3 regions of the Pseudomonas sessilinigenes genome follow, and region 1 is predicted to be linked to each of the others. Evidence: riboswitches for the same ligand, from Rfam matches in the RefSeq annotation. Region 1 holds a riboswitch; each other region holds the start of a gene.
The links. Region 1 has a riboswitch for cobalamin ahead of C4K39_RS12580 (TonB-dependent receptor plug domain-containing protein). Riboswitches for the same ligand answer to the same signal wherever they lie in the genome.
Positions count from the first base shown of each region.

Region 2: linked by a shared signal. The riboswitch ahead of cobO (cob(I)yrinic acid a,c-diamide adenosyltransferase) and the one ahead of C4K39_RS12580 (TonB-dependent receptor plug domain-containing protein) in region 1 are both predicted to bind cobalamin.
Region 3: linked by a shared signal. The riboswitch ahead of cobW (cobalamin biosynthesis protein CobW) and the one ahead of C4K39_RS12580 (TonB-dependent receptor plug domain-containing protein) in region 1 are both predicted to bind cobalamin.

Region 1 is NZ_CP027706.1:2,674,624-2,679,626, reverse strand. Features, by position in the region: gene C4K39_RS12595 (APC family permease) at 1-72, shown strand, start outside; gene C4K39_RS12590 (arginine N-succinyltransferase) at 233-1,249, shown strand; gene C4K39_RS12585 (arginine N-succinyltransferase) at 1,299-2,366, shown strand; cobalamin riboswitch at 2,553-2,754, shown strand; gene C4K39_RS12580 (TonB-dependent receptor plug domain-containing protein) at 2,908-4,830, shown strand; gene C4K39_RS12575 ((2Fe-2S) ferredoxin domain-containing protein) at 4,842-5,003, shown strand, end outside.
Region 2 is NZ_CP027706.1:6,888,856-6,893,858, reverse strand. Features, by position in the region: gene C4K39_RS31430 (PQQ-dependent sugar dehydrogenase) at 1-787, opposite strand, end outside; gene C4K39_RS31425 (hypothetical protein) at 857-1,438, opposite strand; cobalamin riboswitch at 1,608-1,842, shown strand; gene cobO (cob(I)yrinic acid a,c-diamide adenosyltransferase) at 1,924-2,535, shown strand; gene C4K39_RS31415 (cobyrinic acid a,c-diamide synthase CobB) at 2,546-3,880, shown strand; gene bluB (5,6-dimethylbenzimidazole synthase) at 3,873-4,523, shown strand; gene cbiB (adenosylcobinamide-phosphate synthase CbiB) at 4,520-5,003, shown strand, end outside.
Region 3 is NZ_CP027706.1:6,079,503-6,084,505, reverse strand. Features, by position in the region: gene nfuA (Fe-S biogenesis protein NfuA) at 1-43, shown strand, start outside; gene cobM (precorrin-4 C(11)-methyltransferase) at 112-858, opposite strand; gene C4K39_RS27795 (cobalamin biosynthesis protein) at 940-1,353, opposite strand; gene C4K39_RS27790 (CbtA family protein) at 1,350-2,054, opposite strand; gene C4K39_RS27785 (CbtB domain-containing protein) at 2,065-2,253, opposite strand; cobalamin riboswitch at 2,350-2,573, opposite strand; cobalamin riboswitch at 2,664-2,873, shown strand; gene cobW (cobalamin biosynthesis protein CobW) at 2,970-4,037, shown strand; gene cobN (cobaltochelatase subunit CobN) at 4,041-5,003, shown strand, end outside.

The DNA.
Region 1 (5,003 bases):
GGATTGATCTATCTGTTTTTGCTCAACCGGCTGGGCAGCGGTGCCGCCCTGCCCGATCCGCTCAAACAGTAGTGTCGCCGGTGCCGCCCCCAGGGTGCGGCACCCACTGTGCACCACCGGCAACTGCGGTGCGCAGCCAGGCTGCCACGAGAGCGGCCATGAAACTGCGTGGTAATCGACAGTGATGTCTGGCCGCACCGACAGGCGCGGCCCTTGATACAGGAGTACCCCCATGCTGGCCTTGCGTCCCGTGGCGTTATCCGATTTGCCCCAACTGCGGCGCCTGACCCGCGAACGCCTGCTGGGCGCCACATCGCTGGTGGATGACGAAAGCTGCCTGCGCAGGAAGATTCTCAACTCGCAGGCGTCCTTCGCCAGGCAGGAAGCCGGCCGCGGACCGGAAAACTACTTCTTCGTCCTCGAGGACCTGGACACCGGGCAACTGCACGGCTGTTCCGACATCCTCGCCACCACCGGCTTCAGCGAACCCTTCTACAGCCTGCGCAACCGGCCTTTCGTCAGCAGCTCCCGCGAGCTGAACATCCAGCATGGCGTACCGACCCTGTCGCTGTGCCACGACCTCAACGGTCAGACCCTGCTGCGCAGCTTCCACCTGGATGCGCACCTGAGCGGCACGCCCATCGCCCAACTGGCGTCCAGGGCCCGCCTGCTGTTCATCGCCGCCCACCCGCAACGCTTCGCCGAGAGCTGCATCAGCGAGATCATCGGCTACAGCAGCGAGGCCGGCGAATCACCCTTCTGGGAAGCGGTGGGCCAGCACTTCTTCGACCTGCCCTATATCGAGGCCGAGCGCGTGTGCGCCCTGCAAGGCCGTGGGTTCCTGGCCGAGCTGATGCCCCAGTACCCGATCTATATCCCGATGCTTTCGCAGGCGGCCCAGGATTGCATCGGCCGGATCCATCCCGCTGCCCGGGAAGCCTGTGACATCCTGGTCGACGAAGGCTTCTCGCCCACCCAGTATGTCGACCTGTTCGACGCCGGGCCGACCCTGCAGGCACGCAATAACGAGCTACGCTCGATCATTCAGAGCCGGGTCGCCGCCACTTGCTCGCAACCGCAAAGCGGCCAGGGCCGGCCATGGCTGCTGAGCAACGAACGGCTGGAGGATTTTCGGGCGCTGATCGCCCCCCTGGACGAAGCCCCCGGCGACATCGTGGGCCTGGACCCAAGCGTGCTGCAGGCGTTGCGCCTGGTCCCTGGCGAAGTTGTGCGAGGCGTGGCCTTATGAACCGCGCTGGATTTCGAAACGTGCCTCAATCGCTGCAAGGAGTTCGCCGATGATCGTGCGCCCGATCCGCATCAACGACCTGTCGGCAGTGCTGAGCCTGCTCAAGGGCTGCTGCCGTGAGCTGGACGACCTGAGCAGCGATCCCGAGCGCCTGGCCCACAGGATCCGCTGGGCACAGCGGACATTCGCCGGCCAGGTGGAACGCGCCGATGCCGACTACTTGTTTGTGCTTGAAGATGACGACCAGCAGGTAATCGGTATCTGCGGCCTGAGCGGTGCCATTGGCCTGCGCGAGCCCTGCTACAACTACCGGGTGGGCATCACTCGTGGCAGCGCCCCGGGGCTGGGGATCGAGAAGCAGATCCCGACCCTGTTCCTGTGCAACGAAATGACCGGACAATCCCAACTCTGCTCGTTGTTCCTGCGCCAGGACCAGCGCCAGGGCCATGCCGCACGCTTGTTGTCCACCGCACGCTTGCTGTTCGTCGCCGAGTACCCGGCGCTGTTCGGCGACAAGCTGGTGGTCGAACTGCGTGGCCAGGTCGACAGCGAGGGTGCCTCGCCATTCTGGGACAGCCTGGGGCGGCATTTCTTCAAGATGGATTTCCAACAGGCCAATCGCCTGTCCAGCCAGGGCGGCAAGGCCTCCATCGCTGAACTCATGCCGCGCCAGCCGCTCTACACCTGCCTGCTCAGCCCTACCGCCCAGGCCGCCATTGGCCAGGCCCACGCCAGCACCGATCAAGCGGTCGGCATCCTGCGCGAGGAAGGCTTCAACCACCAGGGCTGCATCGACATCTTCGATGGCGGGCCGGTGATCGAGGCCCAGGTGATGAACATCCGCAGCGTCCGCGAAAGCCGGACCCTGCCGTTGCTGGTGGGCAGCCTGGACGAACAGGCGCCGCTGTGGCTGATCTACAACCGCCGCCTGGAAACATGCCGCATCACCGCAGCCCCCGGGCGCCTGGTCGCCGGTTGCCTGCTGGTGGACCGCCAGACCACCAAGCACCTGCAACTGCAGCCCGGCGATACCGTGCGCGCCGTACCGCTGCTGGCCTGCCTCTCCGAGACCAGCAACCAGACCCAGGTGCGCACCTCCCCCGCCACCGCCTGGTAACGCCGGCCCCCGTCCGTGTAGCCGCTGCCGCAGGCTGCATACGCCGACGCAGCAGGCGCAACCTACTGCCACGCTAAAGCCCCTGTGGGGCTTTGCGCAGCCTCGCAGGCTCGACAGCGGCTACAGGGTTCGGCGGATGATGGGTGCCAGCGCCTACAGGATTGACGAACGGCAGGACGGATGTTCAGATGCCGCCCTGTTTCAGGTGCCTCACGCCGCCGTGCGTGAGGTGAAACGGGAAACCGGTGCGCCCCCAGGGGCAAGTCCGGTGCTGCCCCCGCAACGGTAAGCGAGTGCTGCATTCAACACGCCACTGTACCCAAGGTATGGGAAGGCGAATGCAGCCAGCCTCGCAAGCCCGGAGACCGGCCTGAAGCATCTGTTTGGCAATCCTGCGGTGGGCGGGCATGGGCCGGTGTGGGCGCGTGCGCGTGCCTGCCACCTTCTCCCTGCGTGCTTCCCGAAGACACTTTCGAGAAGACCAAGAATGACAACAACACACACTTCCCTTGCGCGCGACTGGCGTGCTCCGCGCCGTTCCATGGGCGGCGCCCTGCTCGGCTGCCTGTTCAGCCCCTGGCTGCTGGCGGACGACACCTCCCTGAAGCTGGACCAGCAGTTCGTGTCCGCCCCGTCGGTGGAGTCCACCACCGTGGCCGAAATGGCCAAGTACGGCAGCAAGGTGGAAATCATCGATCGCCAGCAGATCGAACGCGCCGGCCCCAGCAGCGACATCACCCGGGTCCTGCAAATGTACGTGCCGGGCCTCTACGTGGCGCCCAAGAACGGCCCCTTCGACTACGGCACCTATTCGCTGCTGGGCGGGCGCAACGATGACACGCTGATCCTGCTCGATGGCGTGCGCCTGAACAACCGCCTGTACGGCGGCCTGTACCTGGATACCCTGCCAGCCAACGCCATCGAGCGCATCGAAGTGCTCAAGGGCGGCCAGAGCCTGCTGTTCGGCACCCAGGCGGTGTCCGGGGTGATCAACATCGTCACCCGCAGCCCACAGACCCGCGACGCCTCCGGCGAAGTCAACCTGGGCCTGGACAGCTTCATGGGCAGGAGCGGCGATGCCCGGGTGGAACGCATCGTCAGCAACGGCCTGGGCGACCTCGGCTTGCTGGCCTATGTCAGCCACAACGTTTCCGACGGCTACCAGCCGTTTCGCAACAGCGCCTACAACACCAGCACCAAGGACAAGAAGCGCTCCTATGAGGTGACCACCTTCGGCGCCAAGGCGATCCAGGGGGTCGGCGACGACTCGCGCCTGGAGCTGTTCTACCAGTACACCGACGCCAACCTGGATTTTGCCCGCGCCGCGAACAACAAGAAGACCACCAACGACCGGGTCCAGCAGATCGCCACCGCCACCTTCGAGCAACGCCTGGGCGAGCGCTTCAGCTACTTCGTCAAGGGCCATGTCAACGATTGGGACACGCGCTACACCCGTATCAACAGCAACGATGATGGCGGCATCAAGGTCATCAACCACAACGACTACTGGGGCTTCACCGACTGGGGCGTGCAAGCCGAGGGCAAGGCCGAGCTGGACGGCGGCCATGTGCTGGTGTTCGGCACCGACAACCAGTGGTTCAAGGGCCAGGACGACGTACTCAAGATCGATGACAACAACGCCCAGGCCAATGCCCTCTACGCCCAGTTGCGCCCGGTGTTCGAGACCTTGCCCGACTGGCACCCGAGCATCGGCGTGCGCCACGAGAAAATCAGCGGCGGCGAGAGCGCCACCGTGGGCATGCTCACCTCGCTGTACGACCTGACGTCCAACTGGCAACTGCGCGGCCAGTTCGGCAGCGCCTTCAAGCTGCCCAATGCCGAGCAGTTGTTCGCCAACGAAGAGGATGAAAAGGGCAACCGCAACCTCAAGCCGGAAAAGAGTGTGAATGCCGAGCTGGGCCTGGACTACAAGGGCAGCCTGCTGGCCGGCGAGTTCAACGCCAGCACCACGGTGTTCCAGCGCAAGATCGACGACCTGATCGCCCTCGACGGCATCGACTGGGTCAATGGCGAAGGCCGGATCAAGGTACGCGGCATCGAGGTCGACGGGCGCTGGCAGTTCAGCCCGCAATGGACCCTCTCGGCCGACATGACCCGCAACCTGGTGGAATCGCGCAACGGCGTGACCCTGAGCAATATCCCCGGCTTCTTCGCCCGCTCGCGACTGGGCTTCGAATCCCAGGACCGGATGTGGGGCGTGGGCGGTGCGCTGCGCTACATCGGCCAGATCGACAGCCCGAAGAAGATCGACTACGGCCACTATTCAGTGGTGGACGCCGACGCCTACCGCTACCTCGACGCGGCCCAGCAACACCGCCTGAGCCTGCTGGTGGAGAACCTCTTCGACCGCGACTACAGCACCAGCATCGCCAGCAACAACCCGCGGGTGGACAACCTGGGACGGCCCTTCACCACCGAGGTGCGCTACACCTACCGCTTCTGAGGACGGCAGCCATGCACAAAGATTATCAACGAGTGCTGTTCGTCGGCCCCGGGCTGCACGGCGGCGCCCTGGGCGAGGCCTTTCGCCGCGAGCTGCAAGCGCTGCGCGGCAACGACGCCAGCACCCGGGTGATCGACACCCTGGACGGTTTCGACAGCCTCTGGGCGGCCCTC
Region 2 (5,003 bases), 2.7 Mb from region 1:
GGCCGTTGGGGTTGCGCAGGCCGGTGGCGAACAGTCGGTGCTGGCCACTGGCACGGTCCACTTCCCAGATCGCCGCCCGGCCTTCTTCCTTGTCCAGGCCGTTTTCGCCGACGTTGCTGTTCGAGCCGGTGGTCACGTACAGCTTGCTGCCGTCCTTGCTGGCGATGACGTTCTTGGTCCAGTGGTGATTCAGCGTGCCGCCAGGTAGGTCGAGCACTTTGATGGCGCTGGCGTTGATCCTGGTGTCACCGTTCTGGTAGGGAAAGCGCAGCAACTTGTCGGTGTCGGCCACATACAGGTCGTTGCCCACCAGGGTCATGCCGAAGGGCGAGTTGAGGTTTTCCAGGAATACGCTGCGAGTCTCCGCCACACCGTCATGATCGGCATCGCGCAGCAAGGTGATGCGATTGGCGCTGGGAACGGTGGCGCCGGCGCGCTCCATCACCTTGCCGGCTACCCAGCCGCGAAGGCCCTGGCTGTCGTCCGGCTTGGGCGGGGCATTGGTTTCTGCCACCAGGACGTCCCCATTAGGCAGGACATAGAGCCAGCGTGGATGGTCGAGGTTCTCGGCGAAGGCGTTGACCTGGGTGCCGCTGGCGGCCTGGGGTTTGGTTCCCTGGGGCCAGCCGACGGCCGGGGCGATGTTCAGCGTGGGAATCAGCGTGGGATTGGGTTCCGGCAGCTTGGGGGTTGGGCCGGTTCCATCCGCGACCTGAAGGCTGGAGGTTTCGCCGCAGGCGGCGAGGCCAGCGGCGATGATGAGCAAGGTATGGCGTGGCTTGAGCATGTTGATGTCCCTATGGATGCGCGAACGTTCAATCATAGAGAGGCATGGACGGGCCTGGGTTCCTTGTACTCAGCGGGCTTCCTTGAACAGTACGGCTATTCCGGGGTGATACTGGCCAGCCTCGTTGTGTAGTTTGCGATACGCATAGGGGAAATACCAGGCCACGGCGCAGCAGTGTTCCTTCTGCAGATCGTCAAGCATGTCCTGCAGCTCTTCGGGAGTAGCACTGTGCTGTGCCTTTTGAGGGGCGACGAACAGGCAGCCAAGCTTCAGGTCGCTGGCGTAGCTGATCGCCTTCGCCTCATTGGCGATATCCAGCAGTGCCTGGGTCAGGTTCAGGCTGTTGACTCGTGGCCAGCGCTGGGTGGCCTGGATGTAGGCGCGTTCTTCCTTGGTGGCCAGGTACAGGCCGGTACGAGCGTTGCGTGCACCTTCTTCAAGCTGCTTCTTGCTGGGGCTGTGTTCGAGGGTCACCATCTCGGCCATCCAGGCCGCAGCGGAGAGCAGGCCCAGGTTGGCCTGTTCGTCGAACCAGTAAGGGGTTTCGTTATCGCCGCGGACCGCGTTGTAGCGGTCAATGCAATCGAACCAGCGCTCCAGCATCGGACGCAGGAATTCCAGCCTTGGATTGCTGATGATCATGCCTTGCATCGAACTCACCCCTTATTGTTGTGTGACGGGACGTCATGTCCTGAAAGTGGCTATTTGATATCACTCCCTCCAGTGTGGCACAAGATTGGCGTCAGTTTGTTGATGCAGTGCAGTTTTGTGCAGGATGTGGCGGGCCGCTTCAATTGACGCTCCATTCTCAACCCTCTAACCTTCGCGACTTGTTTCAGGTGCTCTGTGGCCACAGGTCGATAGAGTGAAACAGGGAAGCCGGTCAGGGTCCTCTCCAGCCATGGAGCAGGCGACGATTCCGGCGCTGCCCCCGCAACGGTAGGTGAGTCAAGATTGCGCAAGTGCCACTGTGTCGAAGCAGGCATGGGAAGGCGCGCAGTCCGGCAGCGATGCCGCTCATGAGCCCGGAGACCGGCCTGACTCATCCAACGGCATCACGGTGGGCGATGCCAGGCTTGTGCCGTCTATTCCTGTTCCTGCCCCCAGTTCCCCCAGCCCCAACGGAGAGCTGTCCCATGAGTGAATCCTTCGAGCGTGACGAACGTCACCTGGCGCGCATGCTGCGCAAAAAAGCGGTGATCGACGAGCGTATCGCCAACTCCCCCAATGAGTGCGGGCTGTTGCTGGTGCTGACTGGCAACGGCAAGGGTAAGAGCAGTTCGGCCTTTGGCATGCTGGCACGGTCCATGGGGCACGGCATGCGGTGTGGCGTGGTGCAGTTCATCAAGGGTCGCAACAGTACCGGTGAGGAACTGTTTTTCAGGCGTTTCCCCGAGCAGGTGCGGTTTCATGTAATGGGTGAGGGTTTCACCTGGGAGACCCAGGATCGCCAGCGTGATATCGCCGCCGCCGAAGCCGCCTGGGCGGTATCCCGGGAGTTGCTGAGCGATCCAGAGATCGGCCTGGTGGTGCTCGATGAGCTGAACATCGCCCTCAAGCATGGCTACCTGGACCTGGATCAGGTGCTCAGCGACCTGCAAGCCCGTCCGCCGATGCAGCATGTGGTGGTGACAGGGCGCGGGGCCAAGCCGGAAATGATCGAGTTGGCCGACACCGTCACCGAGATGGGCATGCTCAAGCATGCCTTCCAGGCCGGTATCAAGGCGCAGAAAGGCATCGAGCTGTGAGCGTGAACCCATGAATGATGTTCGTCATTGCCCGGCGGTATTGATCGCCGCACCGGCATCCGGCCAGGGCAAGACTACCGTGACCGCCGCCCTGGCGCGCCTGCACCGCAACCAGGGGCGCAAAGTGCGGGTCTTCAAGTGCGGGCCGGATTTCCTCGACCCGATGATTCTCGAGCGTGCCAGTGGTGCCCCGGTGTACCAGCTGGACATGTGGATGGTGGGTGAGCAGGAGAGCCGCCGCCTATTGTGGGAAGCCGCGGGCGAGGCCGACCTGATCCTGATCGAGGGGGTCATGGGGCTGTTCGACGGCACGCCCTCCAGCGCCGACCTGGCACGGCATTTTGGAGTACCGGTGCTGGGGGTGATCGACGGTACCGCCATGGCCCAGACCTTTGGTGCCCTGGCCTTGGGCCTGGCGCGCTACCAGCCGGACCTGCCATTTGCCGGGGTGCTGGCCAATCGTGTCGGCACCTTGCGCCATGCGCAGTTGCTCGAAGGCAGCCTCACCGAAGGGTTGCGCTGGTATGGCGCGCTGTCCCGGGAGACGGATATCGAACTGCCCAGTCGCCATCTGGGGCTGGTGCAAGCCAACGAGCTCAATGACCTGGACTTGCGCCTGGATGCCGCCGCCGAGGCGCTGGCCAGCAGTTGCCAGGTAGCGCTACCGCCTGCCGTCGGCTTTGCCGCCCCCGTTCCGACAATGTGTGAACCACTGCTCGAGGGTGTACGCATTGCCGTGGCACGGGATGAGGCATTTGCCTTTACCTATGGCGCCAACCTGGACTTGCTGCGAGCCATGGGGGCGCAGTTGAGCTTCTTTTCACCGATCCACGACCGCGAGCTGCCTGAGGCCGACAGCCTGTACCTACCGGGCGGTTACCCCGAATTGCATCACCAGGCGCTGGAGCGCAACAGTGCGATGCTGGCGGCTATTCGTGCTCATCATGGCGCTGGCAAGCCCTTGCTCGCCGAGTGTGGCGGGATGTTGTACTTGCTGGATTCCCTGGTCGATGTCCAGGGCCAGCGAGCCGAGCTGCTGGGCCTGCTCCCCGGCGAAGCGGTGATGCAGAAGCGTCTGGCTGCCCTGGCCTTGCAAGCGGTGGACCTGCCGGAGGGTAGCCTGCGAGGCCATACCTACCATCATTCCCTGACCAGTACCGAGCTTGCGCCTATCGCCCGGGGCTCCAGTCCCAACGGTGGCCGTGGTGCCGAGGCGGTCTATCGGGTCGGGAGAATGACGGCCTCCTATGTGCATTTCTACTTTCCATCCAATCCTGCGGCGGTGGCCGCGTTGTTCGCTCCGAAGCGAGAGGTTGATGTAGCTGGGGGCGTCACGGGTGACTGAACAGGCTTTTTCCTCGCTCGAGCGCGAGGCGGTCTATCGGGCCATTGCCGAGCGTCGCGACATGCGCCATTTCGCCGGCGGCAGCGTCGCTCCCGAGCTGTTGCAGCGCTTGCTGACGGCAGCCCACCAGGCGCCGAGCGTGGGGCTGATGCAGCCTTGGCGTTTCATCCGCATCAGCGACCGCGTGCTGCGGGGGCAGATCCAGCAATTGGTGGAAGAGGAGCGAGTGCGCACCGCCGAGGCCCTGGGGGAGCGTTCCGACGAGTTCATGAGGCTCAAGGTCGAAGGCATCAACGATTGCGCCGAGCTTTTGGTGGCCGCGTTGATGGACGGCCGCGAGCGGCATGTCTTCGGTCGGCGGACCCTGCCGGAGATGGACCTGGCGTCCTTGTCCTGCGCGATCCAGAACCTGTGGCTGGCGGCGCGTAGCGAAGGCCTGGGAATGGGCTGGGTATCGCTGTTCGAGCCCCAGGCGCTAGCCGACTTGCTGGGCTTGCCGGAGGGGGCCAAGCCCCTGGCCGTGTTGTGCCTGGGGCCGGTCACCGAGTTCTACCCGGCGCCAATGCTGGCCCTGGAAGGCTGGGCACAGCCGCGGCCGTTGAATGAATTGTTGTATGAAAACCGCTGGGGAGTAAGCCAATGAGCGTGGCATTGCTGAGTGTCGCCGGGGTGGCACTGGATGCGTTGCTGGGCGAGCCCAGGCGCTGGCATCCACTGGTGGCGTTCGGGCGCCTGGCGGATCGGATCGAGCAGCGTTTCAACGCTGCCGGAAGAGGCTGGCGCAGTCATGGTGTCACTGCCTGGGTGCTGGCCGTCCTGCCCCTGACGCTATTGGCCACGGCGTTGTCCTGGTTGCCCTATATCGGCTGGCTAGTGGAGATCCTGGCGTTGTACTGCGCCCTGGGGCTGCGCAGCCTTGGCGAGCATGTCGAGCCCGTGGCCCAGGCGCTGCGCAGCGATGACCTGGACGAAGCTCGGCGCCGGGTAGGGTATCTGGTGAGCCGCCAGACCAGCGAGCTGGACGCCACCGCCGTGGCTCGGGCAGCGACCGAATCGGTGCTGGAAAACGGTAGCGATGCGGTGTTCGCCGCCTTGTTCTGGTTCGCTGTGGCGGGTGTGCCGG
Region 3 (5,003 bases), 3.4 Mb from region 1:
CGACGTCACCGACCACACGCAGAAAGAAAACGCCTACTACTAAGGCGTTCGCTGCGACACAAAAAAACGGCGCACCGTGAGCGCCGTTTTTTTATGCCTGGAACCAGGCCGTCAGGGCCGATAGAGGTGGGCGTGGCCGGCGCGGTACAGCGACGACTCACTGAAGGCATCGCTGGCCAGCACCCGGCCCACCAGGATCAGCGCGGTGCGCCGGAAGCCCTTGGCGGCCACCTTGGCGGCGATGTCCGCCAGGGTTCCCAGTACCCAGTCCTGGTCCGGCCAGGTGGCCCGGTGCACCACTGCGATGGGGCAGTCGGCGCCGTAGTGGGGGAGCAGCTCGGCGACGATCCGCTCCATGTGGTTGACCCCCAGGTGGATGGCCATGGTGGCGCCGTGGGCCGCGAGGCTGGCGAATTCTTCTCCGGCGGGCATGCTGGTCTTGTCCGCATAGCGGGTGAGGATCACGCTCTGGGAGACGTCGGGCAAGGTCAGCTCCGCTCCCAGCAGCGCGGCGCAGGCAGCGGTGGCGGTAACCCCGGGGACGATCTCGAACGGAATCTCCAGCTCCCGCAGGCAGCGGATCTGCTCGCCGATGGCGCCGTACAGGCTTGGGTCGCCGGAGTGCACCCGGGCCACATCCTGGCCCTGGGCATGGGCTTCGCGGATGGCCTGGATGATCTGTTCCAGGTGCAATTCGGCGCTGTTGATCACCCGTACCGCGCTATGCCCTTCGAGCACCGCCTGGGGGACCAGCGAACCGGCATAGATGATCACCGGGCAGCGATGGATCAGGCGCTGGCCCTTGACGGTGATCAGATCCGGGTCGCCGGGGCCGGCACCGATGAAGTAGACGGTCATGGCTGTGTCCTGTGAAAAAGAGGTCGGAGCAGGGCTTCAGATGAAGATTGCTCATGATCGAGGGCGGGGATTATCGGGGTTCTACGGGCAAACAGCCAAGGCCAGGGTTGCCTGGGCGCTTTTTTGTCGTGGTACCAGCAACTGTGCCGGCCCTGTTTGCAGGTATTCAGCCATGGCCAGGGCGGCGCTTTCCGCCACGCCATAGCAGCCGGTGTGCTCGAACGCGATCTGTGAACGGTGGCTCAGGCGCGAAGCATAAGGCGCCAGTTGCCTGCTGCTGAAGCAGGTCAATGGCAGGGCCAGTTGTTCCGCCAGTTGCAGCAGCCCGGGTTCGCTGCGTTTCAGGTCGATGCTGGCCAGGGCCCGAAGTTGCCCCTTATCCAGCTGATGGGCTTGCAGCACCTGGTCCAACAGGGCGCGCAGGACGCTTGCCGGGCAGCCTTTCTGGCAGCCCAGGCCGACCACCAGGGTCGGCCCTGCGCGCCAGGCCGTCATGCCGAATAGCCGTCCCCGCCCTTGCGTCGGAACAACCAGGCACTGATCAGGCCCAGGGCCAGCCAGAAGGCCGCGTTGGTCAGCTGCGAGGCGATCTTGAACTGCGCCTCCAGCGCCTCGGGAGCCAGCATCGAGTGCACTTCCGGCTGCGGCGCTCCGATCACATGGGGCACGGCGATGATGGCCGCGCCCAGCAACTTCAGCAGCCAGTTGCCGGCGAACACGATCAGGGCCAGGCCCACTGCGGTCGAGGCAGCGGCGCCGACCCACCAGATCTGCCGCTGTACCAGGTCGGCCGCTGCCGTGCCGGGCAGTTCCGGTGGCAGGCCCAGGGTAGGGGCCAGGCAAAAGGTGGCATAACCGGCCAGGCCCCAGAGCAGGCCCTGGGAGGTGCGGCTGGGCGCGCGCAAGGTGTAGAGGCCTGCCAGCATCAGGGCGAAGCCGACGGCGACCACCAGGTTGCCGCCCGTGGTGGACAGCACTCGCTGCCAGCCGTCTTCCGGTTCCCAGGCTTCTTCGTCGTGGACGTGGCCAGCCATGGCGCCGGGGGCGTGTTCATGGACTGCCTCGGTGGCTGGGGCCTTCTCGTAGGTTTCCGCCTGCAGGATCAACGGGGCGACCCAGAAGCTTTGCAGCAGGGTCAGCAGCAGGGCGGCCAGCAGCCCGGTGAAGCCCGCGGTTTGCGCGATACGCTTGATCATGGGGCGGGTCTCAGTGGCAAGGGAAGGCGGCGCTGTGGCGGGTGTCGTGGGCGGCGTTGTGTACCGCCTCGATGTGCGAGAAACCGGCGAAGTACACCAGGCAGGCGCCGAGGATCGAGGCGCCGATGGCGGCTACCAGGCGCTGGCTCAGGGTGGTGGTGCTGCTGGCGGAATGGCTGGTGCTGCTGATGGTCGACATGGCGCGTTCCCTTGGTTTGTCAGCGGGAAGCGGCGCAGGAAAACCCCGCGTGGCGTTCACGCAGGGTTTGCAACAGCGCCCGCCCACCGCGGGTTTGTTATTCGTGTATTGCGGGCCGGTCTCCGGGCTCGCGAGGGGCTGGGGCGGTTTTGTGCCCTGCCGACAAGTGTCGCCTTCCCATGCCCGGGGGCACAGTGGATCTGACACTTCGCTCGCTTACCGTTGCGGGGGCAGCACCGGACTGGTCACGGCTGGCAAGCGCGTGATTCACCGGTTTCCCGTTTCACCCTGTGAAGGGCACCCGTAACAAGTTGTGTAGCAAATCATGGGCAAGGGGCGCCGTCAATCGCCAACTGCGACCCGAAGCCACCCCGAAGCCACATGCACATTGACCGCTTTCCGCGCTCTGCGTAGCCTTGCGCGTTCGAGGTTCTTCGGCCAGCGGTCGAAGCTAAGACGGGAACGCGGTAGAAGCCGCGGCTGCCCCCGCAACTGTGAAGGGTTCGATTTTCTGCAAAGCCACTGCATGGGCGTCCAGGACGCTGGCGGGAAGGCGCAGGAACTGTCAGTCCAACTGGCAGGCCCCCAGCCAGGAGACCTGCCTCGAAGATGATTCTCACTACAACCGGGCGGGGTGATCCGGTGGCGAAATCAGCGCGGGCCTTGTGCCGTGCCTCTCGTCCCGTATGCCCGCCACCTTCGCCAAAGGGCATCCGATGAAAACACTGGCCAAACTTCCCGTCACCATCGTCACCGGCTTCCTGGGCTCGGGCAAGACCACCTTGCTGCGGCACATGCTGGACAACGCCCAGGGCCGTCGTATCGCGGTGATCGTCAATGAATTCGGCGAGCTGGGCATCGACGGCGAGATCCTCAAGCAGTGTTCCATCGGCTGCACCGAAGAAGAAGCCAGTGGCCGGGTCTATGAGCTGGCCAACGGCTGCCTGTGCTGCACCGTGCAGGAAGAGTTCTTCCCGGTGATGCGCGAACTGGTGGCCCGTCGTGGCGACCTGGACCATATCCTCATCGAAACCAGCGGCCTGGCCCTGCCCAAGCCCCTGGTGCAAGCCTTCCAGTGGCCGGAAATCCGCAGCGCCTGCACCGTCGATGCGGTGATCACCGTGGTCGACAGCCCGGCCGTGGCCGCCGGCACCTTCGCCGCCTTCCCGGACCAGGTGGACGCCCAGCGCAAGCTCGACCCCAACCTGGACCATGAGTCGCCGCTGCACGAGCTGTTCGCCGACCAGCTGTCCAGCGCCGACCTGGTGATCCTCAACAAGACCGACCTGATTGATCCGGCCGACCTGGCCAAGGTCCGCCTGGAAGTGGCCGAGGAGCTACCGCCGGCGGTCAAGGTGATCGAGGCCAGCAGCGGGCGCCTGCCCCTGGACGTGCTGCTGGGCGTGGGTGCCGGCTCCGAGGAGCACATCGACAGCCGCCACAGTCATCACGACCATCACCATGACAGCGACGATCATGACGACCATGACCACGACGCCTTCGACTCGATCTCCATCGAGCTGCCCGAGGCCGACGAAAGCCTGCTGCTCGATGCCCTGACCCAACTGGTGGTCAAGCACGGCATCCTGCGGGTCAAGGGTTTTGCGGCAATCCCCGGCAAGCCGATGCGCCTGCTGCTCCAGGGCGTGGGTACCCGTTTCGACAAGCACTTCGACCGCAAGTGGGGCGCCGATGAAAAGCGTATCACCCGCCTGGTGCTGATCGGCCAGGAATTGGACGCAACCCAGCTGGAAGCGCAACTGCGCGCCGCCCTGGGCGCCTGACCCATGCACCTGCTCAGGACCCAGCCCGGCGGATTCGTGTCGGATGACAACATCGCCGACCTTGGACAAACCCCCGCCGAGCTGGTGATCCTGTGCAGCGGCGACTCCAGCCTGGCGCTGCTGGCCGAGGCCGCCGAGCAGTTGCCAGCGGACTACCCCAGTTTTCGCCTGGCCAACCCGATGCAGGTGCAGAACCACGCCTCGGTGGACCTGTACGTCGACCAGGTGCTGCGCCATGCCAAGGTCATCCTGATTTCCCTGCACGGCGGCATCGCCTACTGGCGTTATGGCGTCGAGCAATTGGTGGAGCTGTCCCGGCGCGGGGTGCAACTGATCCTGGTGCCAGGGGACGATCGGCCCGACCCGGAGCTCAGCGACCTGAGCACGGTGTCGGCCGTGGAGCGCGACCGCCTGTGGCAGTTCCTGCGCCAGGGCGGGCGAGAAAATGCGTTGAATTTCTACCGCTGCCTGAGCGGCTTGCTGGGGCGCGACTACCCCTGGAGCGAACCGCAGGTGCTGCCGCGCACCGCGCTCTATCACCCGGCCAGGAGCCAGGCCAGCCTGGCGGATTGGCAGGCCCACTGGCAGCCCGGCCAGGCGGTGGCGGCGCTGCTGTTCTATCGCTCGCACTTGCAGGCGGCCAACACCGCATTCATCGACCTGTTCTGCCAGCGCCTTGCGACTGCCGGTCTCAACCCCTTGCCGATCGCCGTGGCCAGTCTCAAGGAGCCCGGCTGCCTGGCACAGGTGGAAGACTGGCTGGATGAGACCGGCGCCGGAGTGATCCTCAACACCACCGGTTTTGCCCAGTCCAGCCCCGAGGCGCCACACCTGCGGCCGTTTCGCCGCGACATCCCGGTGATCCAGGCCATCTGCGCCCAGGACAACGAGCCGGGCTGGCAGGCCAGCGAACAAGGCCTGGGCCCACGGGACCTGGCCATGCACATCGCCTTGCCCGAACTGGAT